Rubrivivax gelatinosus IL144: one gene and its partner. The main gene of each other region encodes a partner of the protein of the gene in region 2 in a complex. Links are inferred from orthologs where the notes say so. Each region holds a gene or a part of one and is shown on either strand. Other genes may lie near its edges.

The links.
Region 1: the proteins of dapF (region 2) and RGE_RS20725 are in contact, whole or in part, in a solved structure (PDB 5YGU), measured with the Escherichia coli proteins. The link is inferred for Rubrivivax gelatinosus IL144 from one-to-one orthologs.

The regions. Positions count from the first base shown.
Region 1 is NC_017075.1:4,558,847-4,562,070, reverse strand. The notes cover bases 180-3,094. They hold RGE_RS20725 (RNA pyrophosphohydrolase), read right to left. Parts: upstream 1,968-3,094; coding sequence 1,392-1,967; downstream 180-1,391. Other genes in these bases: RGE_RS20720 (proline--tRNA ligase), read left to right, coding at 2,083-3,094; proB (glutamate 5-kinase), read left to right, coding at 266-1,384; cgtA (Obg family GTPase CgtA), read left to right, coding at 180-269. Also shown: more of cgtA, read left to right, coding at 1-179; more of RGE_RS20720, read left to right, coding at 3,095-3,224. UniProt on the Escherichia coli protein: Master regulator of 5'-end-dependent mRNA decay.
Region 2 is NC_017075.1:539,122-542,345, reverse strand. Bases 178-3,092 are described here. They hold dapF (diaminopimelate epimerase), read right to left. Parts: upstream 2,101-3,092; coding sequence 1,255-2,100; downstream 178-1,254. Other genes in these bases: RGE_RS02520 (lysophospholipid acyltransferase family protein), read right to left, coding at 2,995-3,092; RGE_RS02525 (lysophospholipid acyltransferase family protein), read right to left, coding at 2,108-2,998; RGE_RS02535 (DUF484 family protein), read right to left, coding at 593-1,258; RGE_RS02540 (tyrosine recombinase XerC), read right to left, coding at 178-584. Outside these bases: more of RGE_RS02540, read right to left, coding at 1-177; more of RGE_RS02520, read right to left, coding at 3,093-3,224. UniProt on the Escherichia coli protein: Involved in the succinylase branch of the L-lysine biosynthesis and in the biosynthesis of the pentapeptide incorporated in the peptidoglycan moiety. Catalyzes the stereoinversion of LL-2,6-diaminopimelate (L,L-DAP) to meso-diaminopimelate (meso-DAP).

The DNA of each region.
Region 1 (3,224 bases), 4.0 Mb from region 2 along the record:
CCGAGCTGAAGAAGTACGACCCCGAGCTGCACGCCAAGCCGCGCTGGCTGGTGCTCAACAAGGTCGACATGCTGCCGGCCGAGGAGCGCGAGGCGCGCGTCAAGGACTTCGTCAAGCGGCTGCGCTACAAGGGCCCGGTCTACGTGATCTCGGCGCTGGCGCGCGAGGGTCTGGAGCCGCTGGTCGAGGGCATCTGGAAACACGTCGCCAGCTACCAGCAGGAAGCCCCGCTGCCCGACCCGCGCTTCGACAACCCGCCAGCCGAATGAGCACCGTCCTCGCGTCCGCCCGCCGCATCGTCGTCAAGGTCGGCTCCAGCCTCGTCACCAACGAAGGCCGAGGCGTCGACGCCGAGGCGATCGGCAACTGGTCGCGGCAGCTCGCGGCACTGGCGCGCGACGGCCGCGAGGTCGTGATGGTCTCCAGCGGCGCGATCGCCGAGGGCATGAAGCGCCTGGGCTGGACGACGCGTCCCAAGGAGCTCAACGAACTGCAGGCCGCGGCCGCCGTCGGCCAGATGGGCCTGGCCCAGATGTACGAGACGCGGCTGTCGGAGCAGGGCCTGCGCAGCGCCCAGGTGCTGCTGACGCACGCCGACCTGGCCGACCGCGAGCGCTACCTCAACGCGCGCTCGACGCTGCTGACGCTGCTCGCGCTGGGCGTCGTGCCGGTGATCAACGAGAACGACACCGTCGTCACCGACGAAATCAAGTTCGGCGACAACGACACGCTGGGCGCGCTGGTCGCCAACCTGATCGAAGCCGATGCGCTGGTCATCCTGACCGACCAGCGCGGGCTGTACTCGGCCGACCCGCGCAAGGATCCCGAGGCGCGCTTCATCGACGTCGCCACCGCCGGCGATCCGGCGCTGGAGCAGATGGCCGGCGGCGCCGGTTCGAGCATCGGCCGCGGCGGCATGATCACCAAGGTGCTGGCCGCCAAACGGGCGGCCGGCAGCGGTGCCTCCACCGTCATCGCCTGGGGCCGCGAGCCCGATGTGCTGCTGCGCCTGGCGCGCGGCGAGGCGATCGGCAGCGCGCTGGTCGCCGGCACGCCCAAGTTCGCGGCACGCAAGCAGTGGATGATCGACCACCTGCAGCTGCGCGGCGCGGTCGTCGTCGACGCCGGCGCGGCGCTCAAGCTGCGCGAGGACGGCAAGAGCCTGCTGCCGATCGGCGTCGTCGAGGTGCAGGGCGAGTTCGCGCGTGGCGACGTCATCGCGGTGCTGGCGCCTGGCGGCGAGGTGATCGCGCGCGGCCTGGCCAACTACTCGTCGGCCGAGGCGCGGCTGATCTCGCGCCATGCGTCCTCGCAGATCGAATCGCTGCTGGGCTACGCCCACGAGCCCGAGATGATCCACCGGACCAACCTGGTCCTGGTCTGAGGCGCTTTCAGCGCGACGGCGCGGGTGCGGGCACGACCGGCGCGAGCGCGCCGTCGTCGTCCTGGCGGTGCGTGCGCAGGCCGGCACGCAGATAGCGGTTGTGCGTGTTCTGGCGCGGCAGGTAGCGCGCGAGCTCGGTCAGCGCCAGTTCGTAGACGCCGCGCTTGAACTCGATGACGACGTCCAGCGGCACCCAGTAGTCGTTCCAGCGCCAGGCGTCGAACTCCGGGTGGTCGGTGGCGCGCAGGTTCATGTCGCAGTCGCGCCCGACCAGACGCAGCAGGAACCAGATCTGCTTCTGGCCGCGGTAGTGGCCGCGCGCGTCGCGGCGGATGTAGTGCTCGGGCACCTCGTAGCGCAGCCAGTCGCGCGTGCGGCCCATGATCTGCACATGCTCCGGCCTGAGGCCCACCTCTTCGTGCAACTCACGGAACATCGCCTGCTCGGGCGACTCCCCGTGCTTGATGCCGCCCTGCGGAAACTGCCAGGAATGGGTGCGAAGCCGCTTGCCCCAGAACACCTGGTTCTTCGCATTCAGCAGCACGATGCCGACGTTGGGCCGGAAGCCCTCCCGGTCGAGCATAATCGGACCCCGAATCTGTGACTCAGATCATTATTGCACCGGGCAGGTGCGGCACAAAGGCTCTCGGTTTCCCGCACGCGGGCTGCAGCCGTCCCGCACGGCCCGCACCGCGCCCATGAAAGCCTCCCAGACCTTCATCTCCACCCTCAAGGAAGCTCCCGCCGACGCGGAAATCGTCAGCCACAAGCTGATGATGCGTGCCGGGATGATCAAGCGCCTCGGCGCCGGCATCTACAACTACATGCCGATGGGCTTGCGGGTCATCCGCAAGGTCGAGGCCATCATCCGCGAGGAGATGAACCGCGCCGGCGCCGTCGAGTTGCTGATGCCGGTGGTGCAGCCGGCCGAGCTCTGGATGGAGACCGGCCGCTTCCAGGCCTACGGCCCCGAACTGCTGCGCGTGAAGGACCGCCACGACCGCGACTTCGTCATCCAGCCGACGAGCGAAGAGGTCATCACCGACATCGCGCGCCAGGAGCTGCGCAGCTACAAGCAGCTGCCGCGCACCTTCTATCACGTGCAGACCAAGTTCCGCGACGAGCGCCGCCCGCGCTTCGGCGTCATGCGCGGCCGCGAGTTCACGATGAAGGACGCCTACTCCTTCGACCGCGACAAGGCCTCGGCGCTGAAGAGCTACGACACGATGTACCGCGCCTACTGCGCGATCTTCGACCGCTTCGGCCTGACCTACCGCGCGGTGGCGGCCGACACCGGCGCGATCGGCGGCGACGCCTCGCACGAGTTCCAGGTCATCGCCGACACCGGCGAGGACGCGATCGTCTACTGCCCGACCAGCGACTACGCCGCCAACATCGAACTCGCCGAAGCGCTGTCGCTGATCGCCGAGCGCGCGGCGCCGGCGCAGGCGATGGCCAAGACGCCGACGCCGGGCAAGAGCACCTGCGAGGACGTCGCGGCGCTGCTGGGCATTCCGCTGGCGAGCACCGTCAAGTCGCTGGTGCTGGCCACCGACGAGAAGAACGAAGCCGGCGACATCGTCAAGACGACCGTCTGGCTGCTGCTGGTGCGCGGCGACCACGCGCTCAACGAGGTCAAGGCGGGCAAGCTGCCGGGCCTGAAGGGCGGCTTCCGCTTCGCCACCGTCGCCGAGATCGAAGACCACTTCGGCTGCAAGCCGGGCTACCTGGGCCCGATCGGCTTGAAGAAGCCGGTCAAGGTGGTCGCCGACCGCACCGTCGCCAACATGAGCGACTTCGTCTGCGGCGCCAACGAGCCCGACTTCCACATCGCCGGCGT
Region 2 (3,224 bases):
GCCTTGGCGCCCACCGGCACGCTGCGCCGCTTGCGGCCCTTGCCGAGCACGTGGGCGCTGGCGTCCTCGGCGTCGATCCAGCCGGCGGCCGTGGCCGACGGGGCGACATCGAGCGCCAGCAGCTCGCCGATGCGCAGCCCGCAGCCGTAGAGCAGCTCGACGATCGCGTGGTCGCGCGCCGCCAGGCGGGCGTCGCCGTCTTCGTTCTCGTGTTCGGCCAGCGCGACGGCCTGGTCGACCGGCAGCGCCTTGGGCAGCGGCTTGGCGGCCTTGGGCGCCTTCAGCCCGTCGACCGGATTCGCCGGCACCAGGCCTTCGCGGCCCCACCAGCGGTACAGCCCGCGCCAGGCCGACAGCACCAGCGCGATGCTGCGCGGCGCGAGGCCCGCGGTGCGCAGCGTGCCCATCCAGCGCCGCAGGTGGTGCGGCTGGGCAGAGCGCAGCGCGACGCCGTCGGCCTGGGCGCTGGCGGCCAGGCGCTGCAGCGCGTCGCGGTACAGCGTCAGCGTGCGCGGCGCCAGCCGGCGCTCGACGCCCAGGTGGTCCAGCCAGCGCTGCACGTCGTCGGGCAGCGTGGCGTCCATCGTCGGGCTCAGGCCGTCAGACGAGAAAGAGCCGCTCCCGCGGTGTCGCCGATGCGCACCAGGAACTCGGTGCCCATGTCGGCGCTGTAGCGCGTCGGGTCGGGCGAGCCCAGGATCAGCAGGCCGAAGCTGCCGGCCGCGTTGCGCAGCGGGATCAGCGCCAGCGAGGCGATGGCGCTCGGCTCGGGCAGCCAGCCGACCGACTCGAAGCCGGCGTTCACGCCGCAATACGGCTGCGACAGGCTGTCGGTGAAGCTCTTCACGTCGTCGCTGACCGGCGCGCTGAAACGCTGGCCTTCGTGCGCCGGGGCGACGTTCCACAGCCGCAGGGCGGCTTGCGGGATCATGAACTGGTGCTGCAGCTCGTCGACCAGCACCTCGGGCAGCGCGGCGGCGTCGGCGGTGACGAGCAGCGCACGCGTCCAGCGGTGCAGGCGTTCGGCGATGCCGACGTTCTCCTGGCTGTGCCGGATCATCTCGACGATGCGCATCTCGAGGCCCTTGATGCGGTCGCGCAGCATTTCCATCTGCCGCTCCTGCAGCGAGACGGCGCGTTGGCCGTGCGGGCTGGTGAGCTGCACGCTGGACAGCAGTTCGGCGTGGCGCTCGAAGAAGCCGGGCGTGTTGGCCAGGTACTCGGCGATGTCGTTTTCGGTGATGCCCTGGAGGTTCACAGCTCGATTTCTCCTTCGAAGACGGTCACGGCAGGGCCCGTCATCAGCACCGAGGCGCTGTCGTCGGGCCACTCGATCAGCAGGTCGCCACCGCGCGCGTGCACCTCGACGCGCCGGTCCAGCCAGCCCAGGCGGATGCCGGCGACGACCGCGGCGCAGGCGCCGGTGCCGCAGGCCAGCGTCTCGCCGGCGTCGCGTTCGTAGACGCGCAGCCGCACCTCGGCGCGCGACAGCACCTGCAGGAAGCCGGCGTTGACGCGGCGCGGGAAGCGCGCATGGCTTTCGACGAGCGGGCCGACCGTGGCCACCGGCGCGGTGTCGACGTCGTCCACGCGCATCACCGCATGCGGGTTGCCCATCGACAGCACCGCGACCTCGACGCCGGCGTCGGCCAGCGGCCAGAGCTCGACGCCGTTGACGAGGCGCGGCGTCAGCCCGCCGGCGTCGAAGGGCACACGCGCCAGGTCGAACACCGGGCGGTTCATGTCGACACGCACGCGGCCGTCGGCGGCCAGCGACAGTTCCAGCAAGTTGTTGACGGTCTCGACGCGGATCGTCGTCTTGTCGGTCAGCCCGTGGTCGACGACGTAGCGCACGAAGCAGCGCGAGCCGTTGCCGCACTGCTCGACCTCGTCGCCGGTGTTGTTGAAGATGCGGTAGCGGAAGTCGACGCCCGGCGTCGTGCTGCGCTCGATGACGAGGATCTGGTCGGCGCCGACGCCCAAGCGCCGGTCGCCCAGCCGGCGGATCTGCTCGCGCGACAGCGCCAGCGGCGCGCCGGTGGCGTCGAGCACGACGAAGTCGTTGCCGGCGCCGTGCATCTTGGTGAAGCGCAGTCGCATCGCCGGATTATCGCTTCGGGTACAGCTTGGGCTCGCCGACCGGGCGGGTCTTGAAACGCTTGTGCACCCAGAGGTACTGCGCCGGGTTGCGCACGACCTCGCTCTCGATCCACTCGTTCATGCGCCGGGCGTCGGCTTCGGCGTCGCCGGTCGGCCAGTCGGCCAGCGGCGGCAGGAAACGCACGCGGTAGCCGGCGCCGCCGGGCAGGAACTCGGCGATGACCGGCTGCACGATCATCTTCAGCGAACCGGCCATCTTGGCCGGCGCCATCAGCGTCGCCGCCGGCACGCCGAAGAACGGCACGAAGACGGCGTCGCGGCGGCCGAAGTCCATGTCCGGCAGATTGAAGAAGGCGGCGCCGCGTTTGATCGCGCGGATCAGCGGCAGCACGCTCTCGTGGCGCGAGAACACCTCGCCTTGCTTGAACCGCAGCCGGCCGCTGCGCATCGCGGCGTCCATCACGGCATTGCTCTGGCGCTGGTAGATCGAGGCCACCCAGCGCTTCTGGAAGAGCTGCGTCGCGGCACCGGCGACGTCCAGCGCCAGGAAGTGCGGCACCAGCCACATCACCGGGCGCTCGCTCTCGTCGGCCAGGTGGACCTGGCCTTCGACGTGGATCAGGCGCTTGAGCCGCTCGGGGCTGGCGTACCAGAGCAGGCCGCGTTCGATCAGGCTGCGGCCCAGCCAGCCGAAGTGCTCGCGCGCGATGCGTTCGCGTTCGGCCGCCGGCTTGGCGGGGAAACACAGCTCCAGGTTGCGCAGCGCGATGCGCCGGCGCGAACCGGCCAGGCGGTAGAACAGCGCGCCCAGGCCGCGCCCGAGCGCGGCCTGCCACGCGAGCGGCAGCCAGTGCAGCAGCCAGACGAGCGCCAGCACGGCGCGGGACAGCAGAGTCATGAGGACGCGCCGCTGCGCGGCGCCTTGTAGCGGTGATAGCCCCACAGGTACTGCGTGGGCTTGAGACGGATGACGGCTTCCATCGAGCGGTTGACGGCACACGCGGCGGCTTCGTCGCCGCCGCCTTCGGGCAGCGGCTCGGGCAGCGGCATCACGCGCACGACGTAGCCGGCGCCCTGGGGCAGACGCTCGGCCCAGACGATGGCGATCTCGGCGCCGGTCTGCT